2 regions of the Roseomonas sp. F4 genome follow, and region 2 is predicted to be linked to the other one. Evidence: predicted binding sites of a transcription regulator. Region 2 holds the regulator's gene; the other holds the start of a gene.
The links. The regulator HrcA, encoded in region 2, represses chaperone genes, less so after heat shock. The targets are predictions, from matches to a motif close to GTTNGCACTCNCNNNNNGNGAGTGCNAAC.

Region 1 (7,108 bases), on a different contig from region 2:
AGGCGGGCGGCATCAGCCGCCCGCCTCAACCCGTTGATTACAGCGGCCGGAGATTGATGGCAGCCGCCTTGCCGCGCTCCATCGCCACTTCGTAGGAGACCTTCTGGCCCTCATTGAGGCCCTGAAGGCCCGCCTTCTGGACGGCCGTGATGTGGACGAACACATCCTTGCCGCCATCCTGCGGGACGATAAAGCCGAAGCCCTTCGTCGCGTTGAACCATTTTACGGTGCCAGTCGCCATGCGAACTGGTTCCTCCCTGGACTAGCTCGCCCAAGCGCCGATCGCCCGGGCGGGGCGCCATGCGGCGGCGGCGGAACCTGGAGGCACCCTGGACGGAGCCGGGGAGGCACGACGAGGCAAGCCGATACGCAATGACCGTTGCAGGATGCGCACCCCCACTGGGGCAAGTCAAAGCCGCCGGAGGCCGGTCACGGCGATGTCAGATTTGTTGCGGTCGTAACAAAAAAAGAGGCGGACCGGACGGTCCGCCTCCTTCTTTCGGCAAATTCTGTCCGAGGTGGCAGCCGGTTACCCGGCTGCCGGCCGCGATCAGAAGTCCATGTCGCCGCCCATGCCGCCCATGCCGCCGCCGCCACCGCCGGCCGGAGCCGACTTCGCGGGACGCTCGGCCACCATGGCTTCGGTGGTGATCAGCAGGGACGCGACGGAGGCCGCATCCTGCAGCGCCGTGCGCACGACCTTGGTCGGGTCGATGATGCCGGCGTCCACCAGGTCCTTGTACTCGTCCTTCTGGGCGTCGTAGCCGTAGGTGTAGACGTCGCTGCGGAGCACTTCGCCCGCAACCACGGCGCCATCCTTGCCGGCGTTCTCGGCGATCTGCTTCAGCGGCGCCTGGATGGCGCGGCGAACGATCTCGATGCCGACCTGCTCGTCGCTGTTGGAACCCTTCAGCGTGTGCAGGTTGGTGCTGGCGCGCAGCAGCGCGGTGCCGCCGCCCGGCACGATGCCTTCCTGAACCGCGGCGCGGGTCGCATGCAGCGCGTCGTCGACGCGATCCTTGCGCTCCTTCACCTCGACCTCGGTCGAGCCGCCGACGCGGATGACGGCGACGCCACCGGCCAGCTTGGCCAGACGCTCCTGCAGCTTCTCACGGTCGTAGTCCGAGGTGGTCTCCTCGATCTGCGCCTTGATCTGCTCGCAGCGGCCCTGGATCTCGGTCTTCTCGCCGGCGCCGTCGACGATCGTGGTGTTTTCCTTCTCGATCTTCACCAGCTTGGCGCGGCCGAGCATGGCGAGGGTCACGTTCTCGAGCTTGATGCCGAGATCCTCGGAAATCACCTGGCCACCGGTCAGGATCGCGATGTCTTCCAGCATCGCCTTGCGGCGATCACCGAAGCCCGGCGCCTTGACGGCGGCGATCTTCAGGCCACCACGCAGCTTGTTCACGACCAGGGTCGCGAGCGCCTCGCCCTCGACGTCCTCGGCCACGATCACCAGCGGACGACCGGACTGAACAACGGCCTCGAGCAGCGGCAGCATCGGCTGGAGCTGGGAGAGCTTCTTCTCGAAGATGAGGAGGTAGGGGTTCTCCATCTCCGCGATCATCTTCTCCGCATTCGTGATGAAGTACGGGGAGACGTAGCCGCGATCGAACTGCATGCCCTCGACGACGTCGAGTTCGGTCTGGATGGACTTGGCTTCCTCGACGGTGATGACACCCTCGTTGCCAACCTTCTCCATCGCCTTGGCGATCATCTCGCCGATCTCGTTCTCGCCATTGGCGGAGAGCGTCCCGACCTGCGCCACTTCGGCGGAGGTGGTGATCTTCTTCGTCTTGGCTTCCAGCTCGGCGACGATCTGGGTCACGGCCTTGTCGATGCCGCGCTTCAGATCCATCGGGTTCATGCCGGCGGCCACAGCCTTGGCACCCTCACGGACGATCGCCTGCGCCAGAACGGTCGCGGTCGTCGTGCCGTCGCCGGCCGTGTCGTTGGTCTTCGAGGCCACTTCGCGCACCATCTGCGCGCCCATGTTCTCGAACTTGTCGGCCAGCTCGATCTCCTTGGCGACGGTGACGCCGTCCTTGGTGATCCGCGGTGCGCCGAAGCTCTTGTCGATCACGACGTTGCGGCCCTTCGGGCCCAGCGTCACCTTCACGGCGTCGGCCAGAATGTCCACGCCACGAATCATCTTCTCGCGCGCAGAGGCGCCGAACTTCACGTCCTTGGCAGCCATGTGTCTAAATCCTTGTCGATGTTGAGGAGCGGTGCGGTCCCGGATGGCGGCGCCGCGGTCAGGCCGCGTCGCCAGCCGTCATCAGGCCAGGATGCCCATGATGTCGGACTCCTTCATGATGAGGAGCTCCTCACCATCGAGCTTCACTTCCGTACCGGACCACTTGCCGAACAGGATCTTGTCGCCGGCCTTCACGTCGAGCGCGCGGAGCTCGCCCTTGTCGTTCAGCGTGCCGGAGCCGACGGAGACGACTTCGCCTTCCTGCGGCTTTTCCTTGGCAGTGTCGGGAATGATGATGCCGCCCTTGCTCTTCTCTTCAGCCGCGAGGCGGCGGACGAGAACGCGGTCATGCAGTGGACGAAAGCCCATGGACTTCTCCTGTCGCTTCCAGTGATTGGCAAGCTCTTCCGGAGATAACAGCGGCCAGCGAACCCGATCTCGGCGTCCGTTAGCACTCCCCCCAGAGGAGTGCCAGCGATGTAGGCCAGTCATCTTTCTTCGTCAAGTCTCGGCAGCACTCTCGGATTGCGAGTGCTAACGAATTGATTGTGAAGGTTTTTCTTGCGCTTCCTTAACCCCTTCGTGGCAAGCTGACGGTGCCTGGCGAGGATCGCCCGGCATGTCGCGCAAGGATTGACCCCACAGGGTCAGGAAGGAGCACGATGCAGCTCGAAGGCCTGGAACGCTTCGCCCGTCTCGCCACCCTCCCCGATTGGCACCTGACCACCGCCGAGATCCTGTACCACATGCCGGACCATCCCGGCCTGTTGCAGAGCTTCATCTGGCAGAAGCACGACCTGGCGCCGAGCTTCCCCGCGCTCGGCCGGTTCCTCGCCTTCTGGCAGCGGGAGATCGAAGGCCCGCTGCATTCCGTCCGCGTCGCCTCCTCCGCCCTCACCCGCCCGGCGGAGCTGCGCTATGCGGGGGGTCAGTTCATCCTGCACTGAGCGGGCGCTACAGCTCCGGCAGGGCCTTGGTCAGTTTCGCCTCGAATTCGCTGGCCAGGCCCTTGCCGAGCGGCGTGTTGTAATGCGCCTTCCAATAGGCACCCATCGCCTTCACATCGCCAGCCGCCGGCAATTTGCCCGGCGCGCGGCGATAGCGCAGCCTGGCCATCACCGCGGCGTAGATATGGTTCTCAACCATCAGCTCGGCCTTCGGGTGACCGCTGGCCAGCCCGGCGACGGCTCGCGCCCTGGCCGCCAGCGCCTTGCGGAAGTCGAGAAAATTCACCCAGATATCGTCATGGGTTGTGGGCTCCATCTGGAAGTAGCCGACGGCTGGGCCGCGCGTGCCATCCCTATTGGCCAATTGCCGCAGATGCTTCAGCCCGCTTTCCTGCAAGGCGGTGCCGAGCAGCAATTGCCGCGCAGCCGTCGTCGCCTCCGGATCATCGAGCGCGATCGCCGCCAAAGCGGGGTCGATCACCTTCTGTGCGAAGCCTTGGACCGTCCAGACTGCATCCGCCATGGCGCACCTCCCTGCGACAGGGCGGCACAGTGGCAGAGAATAGGAAAATAATCAAGAAACCGTTTCAGACCCGCGCGTATCCGGCGGCGCATGACCCGCATCCATCAGCCGGCCCACAATCGCCCGCCGCACCGGGGCCAGCGCCGCCCCGGCACCGATCAAGGCGGCCCGCGCCAGCCGCGCCGGTGCGCGATCATCCGAATACAGCCGCGCCACCGCATTGGTCGCCAGGAACAGCGGCAGCGTCGCTCCCCGATGCGCCGCGGCGTAGCGGAACAGCGCCGGGACGGCCCCGGGATCCTCGGCGCGGCGGATCTCCCGGGCCAGCGTCTCGGCCCCCGACAGGCCAAAATTGAAGCCATGCGCCGTCACCGGATGCATCCCCACCGCAGCATCCCCCAGCAGCGCGAAGCGCCGGCCGGCGAAGCGATGGGCATAGGCTGCGACCAGCGGATAGGCATGCCGTGTGCCCGCCAGCTCCATGGTGCCGAGCCGCGCCGCATAGCGCCGCGTCACCTCCGCGCCGAACGCCTCCGGCGTCATCGCCATGGCGGCCCGCGCCTCCGCCGGCGGCAGGGTCAGCACGACGGAGGACATCGCCCCGGTGAGCGGCAGCATGGCGATGGTCTGGCCATGGCCGAACCACTCGGTGGCCACGCCCCCATGCGGCAGGTCATGCGCCACCCGCGCGACGATCATGGTCCGCCCGAAATCCAGCATCGCCGCGCCGATCCCGGCCAGGCGCCGCGCTTCCGAGAAGCGCGAATCCGCCGCGACCACCAGCCGCGCCGTCACGGCCTCCCCGCCCTCCAGCGTCACCGTGGCGCCCTGCGCCGCCAGCGACAGACCGGTGACGGCCCGCCCGGCGACCAGCCGCGCCTCGGTGGTGGCGGCCGTCTCGAACAGGGCGCGGCGGATCAGATGGTTCGGCACCAGCCGGCCGAGCGGCTCCCCTGCCCGCCCCGGCGCGAAGCGCAAGGTCAGCGGATTCGCGCCGTTCAGCACCTTCGCTTCCCGCAGCGGCGCCGTCCCGGCAGCAGGTATGCGCATCCAGGCGCCCAGATCGCGCAGAATGGCCTGGGACCGGTGGGTCAGGGCGATCTCTCGCCCATCGAAGGCGGGTTCGGCGATGGCAGCTTCCGGCGCGCGTTCCAGCAGCGTCACGCGCAGCCCGCTGCCGGCGAGCGAACAGGCCAGCGCAAGCCCGGCGGGGCCAGCCCCGATAATGGCGACATCCGTGTCCATGACGCCTCCTTTCACCCCAGGCGAGCTGGGTCGTCCTTGATGCGGCGCAAGTCGCGGGTCAGCTTTCGTCATCCAGCGCCCGAGCCGCCCGGTGCCGCCGCAGCAGCCAGAGGCCGAGGCCGAAGGACACCGCCAGCAGCGCCGCCGCCAGCCCGAGCTGCCAGGCGCCCTCCACCCGGATGCCCTTGCCGAGCAGGGCGAAGACCACCGTCTGCGGCAGGTAGCCCAGGGCGGAGCCGGCCAGGAACGGCCCCGCCGCCAGCCCAGCCATGCCGCCCAGAAGGTTCAGCGCCAGGTTGTTCCCCACCGGCAGCAGCCGCAGCGCCAGGGTGGCGGCGAAGGGCTGCGCCCGCAGCGTGTCGCGCAGCGGCCGCAGCCGATGGCCGAAGCGCCCGGCCATCCGCCGCTCCGCCCAGCCCCGGCCCAGCAGCCGCGCCCAGTAATAGGTGGCGGCGCAGCCCAGCAATTGCGCCAGCAGGCCCAAGGCCGTGCCCAGCAACGCGCCGAAGCCGTAGCCGCCGAGAAAGGCGATGCTCTGCCGCGGCACGCCGGCGGCCGTCAGCGCGGCGCCCGCCAGCACGAAGATCAATTCGCCCCAGAGGCCCTCACCGCGGATTTCCCGATCGATCCAGCCGGTGCCTGGCACGCCACCCATCTGCCGCAGCAGGGCGCCGGCCGCCAGCAGCCCGGCGGCCAGCAGCAGCAGTTTGGCGATCGAGCGCCAGCTTGGCGGCATGCTCAGCCCAGCGGCGGCGCGGGCGTCACACGCTCCGCCCGCGGCCGCTTCCAGCGGCGCTGCAGCCAGATCACACCCAGCATGTCCGAAATGCTGACCAGCAGCCGGTCCAGCGTGCCGTAATTGGACTGCCCGCGGGTGCGCGGCCGGTGGTTCACCGGCTCACTCACCACCCGCCCGCCGGCCCGCAGCACCAGGGCCGGCAGGTAGCGGTGCATATGGTCGAAACGCGGCAGGTCCAGGAATAGGGCGCGCGGAAACACCTTCAGCCCACAGCCGGTATCGGGCGTCGCATCGCCCAGCAGCCGGGCGCGGATGGCATTGGCCCAGCGGCTGGTCACCCGCTTCACGCCGCTGTCCTTGCGCTTGGTCCGATGCCCGGCCACCAGCAGATCCGCCTGCCCCTGGGCGCGGGCCCAGAGTGCCGGGATATCCGCCGGGTCGTTCTGGCCATCGCCATCCAGGGTCGCGATCCATTCAGCCCGCGCCGCCAGCACGCCGCTGACCACGCCGGCCGACTGGCCGCAGGACCGCGCATGGCGCAGCACCACCACCGGATAAAGCGAGGCCGCTTCCGTCAGCCGGGCCAGCGTGTCGTCGGAGGAGCCGTCATCGACGCAAACCACCTCATAGGGCGTGCCCGCCAGCGCCTGCGCGATCTCCTCGATCAGCGGCAGGACATTCGGGCCTTCATTGCGCATCGGGATGACGACGGAGATCAACGGCGTCGCGACCAGGGGGCTGGTGCCACTGGCGTGCTGGGACGGGGCCGGATCGGCATGGGCAGGCCGCTCCGGCCTCTGGGACGGGTCGGGGGCCATGGGGCGCGGGGTAGCAGGGGGCGCCGCGGGCGGCAAGCCGGGCCTCCCTCCCCACGCCGTGCGGCGCGGGATGCTGCACAAAGGCGCAACGCCACCTATAGTCATGGCCATGCCCTTCGACCCACCTCCTCCGCCCCGCACCGCTGACCAGCGCAGCGCAGCACGCGCCATCGCCTTCTGGCTGCTCGGCGTGGCCGGCCTGGTCTGGATCATGGTGGCACTCGGCGGCGCCACGCGGCTGACCGGCTCGGGCCTGTCCATCATGGAATGGGCGCCGCTCTCCGGTACCCTGCCGCCGCTAAGTGAGGCGGAGTGGCAGCGGCTCTACAACCTGTACCGCACCATTCCGCAATATGAGCTGGTGAATCGGGGTTTCGGCATCGAGGGCTTCAAGCGGATCTTCTGGCTCGAATGGGCGCACCGGCTCTGGGGGCGGCTGATCGGCCTGGCCTATGCGGCGGGCCTCGCCTGGTTCTGGCTGCGCGGCCGCATTCCGCAGGGCAGCAAGGCGCGGCTGCTCGGCCTGCTGGCGCTGGGCGGGCTTCAGGGCGCGGTTGGCTGGTACATGGTCGCCTCCGGCTTCGAGGCTGATCGCACCGCCGTCTCGCCCTACCGGCTGGTGATCCATCTGGGCCTGGC
Region 2 (7,108 bases):
CCGGCGGAGGGCCGGCCGCGATGGCCGTGCTCCAGCGCCGAGAGATAGGCCGAGGAGACCTGCAAGTGGGTCGCCAGATCCTTCAACGTCACCCGCCGCTGACGCCGCAGCATCCGCAGCCGGGCGCCGAAGGGGGTCATCGGGCGGGGCTGCCATTGGTGCGGCGGCGGCGCAGCAGCAGGTTCACGGCGCCGGAATTGGTCGGGTGCGGATGCGCGGCGCCCAGCACCAGCGGCCGCAGGTCCGGCGCGTTCAGCCAATGCGGCAATTCGCGTTGCAGGATGCCGCCCTCCGGCTGCGGGCCCTTGCCGGTCACCACGGTGACGGTGCGGATGCCCTCCGCCGCCGCGCGATGCAGGAAGGCCCGGAACACCAGATGCGCCTCCGCCACCCGGCGCCCATGCAGGTCCAGCGTCCGTTCCGCCCGCATGTCGCCGCGGCGCAAGGCCTGCCAGCGCTTGCGGTCCAGCCCGCCCGGTACCTCCCCCACCCGGATTTCGGGCGGCGGGGCGGGGCGTGCCGGCTTGGGCGGGGGGGCGATGGCCAGCTGGGCGGGCGGCGCGGCGACCGGCACCGGCGCGGCTTCGGGCGGTGCCGGCGGGCGCTGGTGCCCGAACAGCGGCTTGATCTCCGCGGTGAAGGCGCGCCACAGCGCGAGATCGGCCTGATGCAGCCGCTTTTCGCGCATGTCAGCCGGCTGGAATGCTGACGCATTCCAGCCCCTTCAGTCGCCAGGCGGCTGCATCCGTGGCCTTGGCTTCGCGGCAAAAGCCGCGGGCCGCATCCGCGGCCTCAGCCCGCCTGAAGGGCGGCGGGCTGCATGTATCGCCGGCCTCGTGCATGTCTCAATCGCCCGGTGCGGCGGGCGCGCCCGGCTGGGTAGTGGCTTCCGGCCGCGCTTCGGCGGGGCTTTCCATGCGCGGCGCCGGCTCATCCTCCACCAGCAGGATATGCAGGCGGCGCGGGCCATGCGCGCCCAGTTCCAGCGTCTGCTCGATATCGGCGGAGCGGGAGGGGCCGGTGACGAACATGATGTTGCGCGGCATGAAGCCGCCGGTCAGCGCATCCGCCGGCCCGGCGCGCAGCCGGTCCCACACCTCCTCATAGGCGCCCACGATGTCAGAGGCGCGCAGCACCGCGATCTCGGTATCCGGCAGCAGGTTCAGCGTGGTCGGGCGGGTGGGGTCGGAGGGCAGGACCAGCGTGCCGGTCTCCGCCACGCCGGACCAGGCATGTTGCAGGGACACCGCATCGCCTTCCCGCGCCCGCCGCGCCTCCCGCTCCAGCATCGGGCGGCTCGACCAGTCGATGCCCAGCAGGTCCGGATGCGGCGCCATCACCAGGCGGGCCGGCAGGTTTTGGGCCGCCAGGTAATCCGCCACGGCGGCGGGGATGGCGGCGTGGTCGGGCACACGCTCGACCGTGCCGAATTCCTTTTCGACGTTGCGGATGAACAGCGCGATCTGCTCGGCGCGCGGCAGGCGCGACCGGGCCGGGATCAGGTGGCGCGGATGCGTCGCGATGCGGCCGGCCAGCATCGCCTGCTGGTCGGCGGGCAGCGGCCCGCGTTTCAGGCCACGGCGGATGCCGCCCAGGATCGCTTCCTTGCTCATCGCTGATCCTCCGCCATGGCGTCGCGCACCGCCTGTTCCAGCTTGGCCAGCGACTCCTCGATCCGGTCCAGATCCTCGTTCAGCCGCGCCGCCGGGGTGTCGGCATCGATGCGGGCGTAGATTTCCTCCAGCGTCCCGGTCGGCCGCGGGCCGATGCGGCTGGGGGAGCGCTGGTCCGGAAAGCGGTAGCCGTGGATGCGCTCGGCCTCGTCATTCTGGCTCATCGGCGCGTCCTCTTCTGCGCCTTGTAGCGGGCCATGAAGGTGCCGCCCGGCTCCGGCACCGGCAGGTCGCGCCCCGTCGTCCAGCCGCCGGCCAGCGGCAGGGAGGTGAAGGCGCCCTTGCCCCGGCCAAGCAGCGACAGCGCGCCGATGCCGAGCTTCGTCGCCATCCGATAGGCCGTCGGCCGCTTGGCGAACCAGGCCCAGATGCCGAGGCCGGTGCGGACGGATTGCGGCGACAGATGCCGCTCGAACTCCCGTTCCCGCCAATGGCGCATCAGTTTTGGCAGGGGGATCTTCACCGGGCAGACGCTTTCGCATTTGCCGCAGAAGGTCGACGCATTGGGCAGATTGCCGGCCTTGTCGATGCCGATCAGGGTCGGCGTCAGCACGGAGCCCATCGGGCCGGGATAGACCCAGCCATAGGCATGGCCGCCGGTCACGCCATAGACCGGGCAGTGGTTCATGCAGGCGGCGCAGCGGATGCAGCGCAGCATTTCCTGGAAGTCGGTGCCGATCATGTTCGACCGACCGTTGTCGATCAGCACCACATGATAGTCCTCCGGCCCATCCAGGTCTGGTTCGCGCCGGATGCCGGTGGAGAAGGTGGTGTAGACCGAGAAATCCTGGCCCGTGGCGGACCGTGCCAGCAGCCGCAGCAGGCTGGTCGCATCCTCCAGCGTCGGCACGACCTTTTCGATGCTGGCCAGCACAATGTGCGTCTTGGGCAGCGTCTGCGTCAGGTCGCCATTGCCCTCATTGGTGACGATGACGTTGCTGCCGGTCTCCGCGATCAGGAAGTTGGCGCCGGTGATGCCGACATCGGCCGCGAGGAAGCGCGACCGCAGTTTGGTGCGGGCTTCGGCCATGATGTCGCTGCGCTCGTGGAACACGCGGTCCTTCGGCAGCTCCGTGTGGATTTCGCGAAACGTCTTTTCCCAGTCTTCGCGATTGAGATGGAAGGCCGGGCCGATGATGTGGCTCGGCGGTTCCTTGCGAATCTGCAAAATGTATTCGCCGAGGTCGGTTTCGACCGGCTCGATGCCATGGGCTTCGAGGTGCTCGTTGATGCCGAGCTCCTCCGAGATCATCGACTTGCCCTTGGTGACCGTGCGCGCGCCCTTGTCGCGGCAGATCTTCAGGACCGCCGCGCGGGCCTCATCCGCCGTCGAGCACCAATGGACGGTGCCGCCCGCCTTCTCCACCTGAGCGGCATAGGCCTCCAGGTAGAAATCCAGGTTGGCGAGCGTGTGGTTCTTGATGTCGCGGCCGATCTCCCGCAGCCGCTCGAATTCCGGCAGGGCTGCGACGGCGGCGGCGCGCTTGGCGTGGGACGTGCCCTTGCTGCGGTCGAGCGCCTTTTGCAGCCCGGCATCGGCCAAAGCGCGGGTGGCATTCGCCTTGAAGGCGGGGGAGGTGATGTGGACCACGGGCGCTCTCCTGCTTCCTGCTGATATAGCGCGGAAAGCCGGCCCGTGCAGCCTTGGCCAGTGCTGGACCGCCGCTTATCCCAGCAGCCGCCCGATCACCCGCGCCGTGTAGTCCACCACCGGGATGATCCGCCCGTAATTGATCCGCGTCGGCCCGATCACCCCGATCGCCCCCACGATTTGCTCCGCCCCATTCCGGAAAGGCGAGACCACCATCGACAGGCCGGTGCTGTCGAACAGGCCGCTTTCCGCGCCGATGAAGATCTGCACACCCTCCCCACGCTGGGCGAGGTCGAGCAGGCGCAGCATGGTTTCCTGCGCTTCCAGCCGTTCGAACAGGGCCTGGATTTCCTGCACGCGCTGGGCGTGGTCCAGGTTTTGCCCAAGGTTCTGCAACAGTTTGGCCTGGCCGCGCAGGATCAGCGATCCGCCGGCGCCGCCGGCCCAGGTGCCCAGCCCGGCCTCGATCACCTGGTTGGTCAGGGCATCCAGCGCGGTGCGGTTGCTGGCGATTTCCTCCGCCACCGTGCCGCGCGTTTCCTCCAGCGTGCGGCCGGAAAGGCGGGCATTCAGGTAGTTGCTGGCCTGTTGCAGGGCGGAAGGCGGCAGGCCGAGCGGCACCTCGATGACGCGGTTTTCCACCTGGCCATCGGCCGTCACCAGCACCACCAGCGCCCGGCCGGTGCCGAGCGCCACGAATTCGATATGCCGCACGGGGGCTTCCCGCTTCGGCGCCACCACCAGCCCGGCCGCCCCGGCCAGGCCCGACAGCATCTGGCTGGCCTCGCCCAGGGTTTCCTGAAGCGAGCGCCCGCCGGCGGCGCAGCGGGCGGTGATAGCGTCCCGCTCCTCCTCCGGCAGGGCGCCGAATTGCAGCAGGCCATCGACGAACAGGCGCAGCCCGCGCTCCGTCGGCAGGCGCCCGGCGGAGGTATGGGGGGCAAAGAGAAGCCCGGCATCTTCCAGATCCGCCATCACATTGCGAATGGTGGCGGGCGACAGGGCCTGGGGCAGGCGGCGCGACAGGGTGCGGGACCCCACCGGCTCCCCGGTCTGGACGTAGGTTTCGACCAATTCGCGGAAAATCGCCGCGCTGCGGTCATCCAGGCCCGGCGGCAGCGGGATGGAGGTGGCGGAGTGGCTCATGGCGGGCGCCCCGGTGGGGCGGGGTGGCCTGGTGATCGGACCCATCGTGGGCGTTTTCCAAACCGTGAACATTCAAAGACCAAAGCTAGGGGCCGCCCGGTGGCCGGGTCAACCTTGCGTTGCCAGAAGGTCATGTCGCTGGGGCGCAACCGCAAGCCCAGGCCTGCGGCAAGGTTTCGACACAGTTGTGCCATGCGATGGTTACGACCCCTGGCCTAGCCTGACACCGGATCGGATACAGGAGTGGTCAAATGCCGAAGCAGGAGGCGACGGGGCTCTGGGCCGTGCTGCGGAATGTCTGGCTCAAGGGTGGCCAGGCGTGACGGCGGTGTTCACCGCGGCGTCCCTTCTGCTGGCCGGGGGTGCGGGGCTGCTGTCATCCCTGCTGGTGGCGCCGGTGCGCGGCGTGCTGCGCATGGCGGCGCTGCTGGTCGCCTCCGCCGCCGCGGTCGGGCTCGGGCTTCTGCTGCTGGCGGGGCCGCCGGAGCTGGACGTTTTGTTGACCGCGACGCGGACCGCCTTCGCTTGACGCCAGCCGCGCGGCGCGGGCAGGTGGGCGCATGCCGCGCCTCTGGATCCTTGCCGCGCTGCTTCTGGCCTGGCCCCTGACCGCCGCGGCGCAGGAGGAGGACCCCTGGACCGCCTGCACCCGCGCCATCGCGGCGGCGGAAGCGCGCAGCGGGATTCCGGACGGGCTGTTGCTGGCCATCGCCCGGGTGGAAAGCAGCCGCGCCCGCCCCGGCGGCGGCGCCGCCCCCTGGCCCTTCGCCCTGAATGCCGGCGGCGAGAGCCTGTTTCCCGAAACGGCGGCGGAAGCAGTGGCGCGGGTGGAAGCGCTGCGTGAGTCCGGGCGGCCTTCCATCGATGTCGGCTGCATGCAGATCAACCTGGCCTGGCACCCCGAGGCCTTCGACCGGCTGGAAGACGCCTTCCACCCCCCGACCAACGTCGCCTATGCGGTGCGCTTCCTGCGCGAGCTGCGCGGCCGCACCGGCGGATGGGCGGAGGCCGTGGCCCAGTACCATTCCATGGAGCCGGGGCGGGGCCTCGCCTATCACACACGGGTGCGGGTGGCGCAGGGGGCCGCGGCGCTGCCGCCGCGCGCGGTGGCGGGGCTCTGCGCGCCGGGGCTGCGGGCGCGGCTGGTGATCCCGCCCGGTGCCGGGGCAAGGCCGCGGCTGATCTGCCGCAGGTAGATTTATGTCACGGCGCGCAGGGAAAGAGTGCGGCGCAACATCGGCCTGGGGAACCCGGGATGATTCCCGCGCTTAGGGGCGCATCACGCGGAGGCGAGGGCTATGGGTTTCATCTGGACGATCATCATCGGCTTCCTGGCCGGCGCATTGGCGAAATTCCTCATGCCGGGGCGCGACCCCGGCGGCTTCATCATCACCATCCTGCTCGGCATTCTCGGTGCCCTGGTGGCGACCTGGCTGGGCCAGGCGATCGGCTGGTACAGGGCCGGAGAGGGCGCGGGCTTCATCGGCGCGGTGGTCGGCGCCGTGATCGTGCTGGCGGTGTACCGGGCGGTTGCCGGCCGGCGCGCCTGAGCCGACCAACGACTTTGGGTTGAAGGGGGTCCATCCGGTGGGATGGACCCCTTTTCGTTTTGGACCGCGGCACAAAGGATCAGCACATGGCCGGAACAGCTTTGGTCGTCGGAACCAGCGGCATCGTGGGCAGCGCGATGGCCGCGCTGCTGGCGCGGGAGGATTGGCAGGTTCTTGGACTGGCGCGCCGCCCCCCGGCGCAGCCGGGCGTCACCCCGATTGCCGGGGATTTGCAGGACCCCGAAGGGCTCGCGCAGGCGCTAGCAGGGGTGAAGCCGGACGCCGTCTTCATCGCCACCTGGTCCCGCCAAGCCAATGAGGCGGAGAACATCCGGGTGAATGGCGGCATGGTTCGCAACCTGCTGGCCGCGCTGCGCCCCGCCGGCAGCCTGCGCCATGCGGCGCTGGTGACCGGCCTGAAGCACTACCTCGGCCCCTTCGAGGCCTATGGCCAGGGCGCCCTGCCGCAGACGCCGTTTCGCGAGGAACAGGGGCGGCTCGATGTGCAGAATTTTTACTACGCGCAGGAGGATGAGCTGTTCGCCGCCGCCGCCCGCGACGGTTTCGGCTGGAGCGTGCATCGTCCGCACACCATCATCGGCAAGGCCGTGGGCAATGCGATGAACATGGGCACCACGCTGGCCGCCTATGCCACGCTGTGCCGGGAGACGGGGCGGCCCTTCCGCTTCCCCGGCTCCGCCATGCAGTGGAACGGCCTGACCGACATGACCGATGCGAGGCTGCTGGCGCGCCACATGCTGTGGGCCACGGAGACCCCGGCGGCGCGGGACCAGGCCTTCAACGTGGTGAATGGCGATGTCTTCCGCTGGAGCTGGGGCCGCATCGCCGGCTGGTTTGGCCTCGACCCGGCCCCCTTCGACGGCACGGTGCAGCCGCTGGAGGTCCAGATGGCCGGCGACGCCCCGACCTGGCGCGCGATCGCGGCGCGGGAGGGGCTGGTGGAGCCTGACCTGTCTCGCCTGGCCTCCGCCTGGCACACGGACGCCGATCTCGGCCGCCCGATCGAGGTGGTGACCGACATGGGCAAAAGCCGCCGGCTGGGCTTCACCGCCTACCAGCCCACCGACGACGCCTTCTTCGACCTGTTCGCGCAGCTGCGCGCGGACCGGCTGATTCCGTAGAGGACT

Region 1: the regulator HrcA is predicted to act here: its motif matches at 2,645-2,673, upstream of groES (co-chaperone GroES).

Annotation. Positions count from the first base shown of each region.
Region 1 covers NZ_JBSSHK010000001.1:573,105-580,212, reverse strand. Annotated here, with positions in the region: gene ACVFYP_RS02740 (cold-shock protein) at 38-241, opposite strand; gene groL (chaperonin GroEL) at 551-2,197, opposite strand; gene groES (co-chaperone GroES) at 2,279-2,566, opposite strand; gene ACVFYP_RS02725 (usg protein) at 2,860-3,144, shown strand; gene ACVFYP_RS02720 (hypothetical protein) at 3,152-3,667, opposite strand; gene ubiM (5-demethoxyubiquinol-8 5-hydroxylase UbiM) at 3,719-4,912, opposite strand; gene ACVFYP_RS02710 (TVP38/TMEM64 family protein) at 4,971-5,648, opposite strand; gene ACVFYP_RS02705 (glycosyltransferase family 2 protein) at 5,651-6,469, opposite strand; gene ACVFYP_RS02700 (COX15/CtaA family protein) at 6,573-7,108, shown strand, end outside.
Region 2 covers NZ_JBSSHK010000006.1:369,462-376,569, reverse strand. Annotated here, with positions in the region: gene ACVFYP_RS24785 (helix-turn-helix domain-containing protein) at 1-140, opposite strand, end outside; gene ACVFYP_RS24780 (Smr/MutS family protein) at 137-688, opposite strand; gene ACVFYP_RS24775 (LutC/YkgG family protein) at 846-1,613, opposite strand; gene ACVFYP_RS24770 (hypothetical protein) at 1,610-1,837, opposite strand; gene ACVFYP_RS24765 (LutB/LldF family L-lactate oxidation iron-sulfur protein) at 1,834-3,264, opposite strand; gene hrcA (heat-inducible transcriptional repressor HrcA) at 3,340-4,410, opposite strand; gene ACVFYP_RS24755 (hypothetical protein) at 4,730-4,939, shown strand; gene ACVFYP_RS24750 (lysozyme family protein) at 4,971-5,606, shown strand; gene ACVFYP_RS24745 (GlsB/YeaQ/YmgE family stress response membrane protein) at 5,709-5,960, shown strand; gene ACVFYP_RS24740 (SDR family oxidoreductase) at 6,047-7,102, shown strand.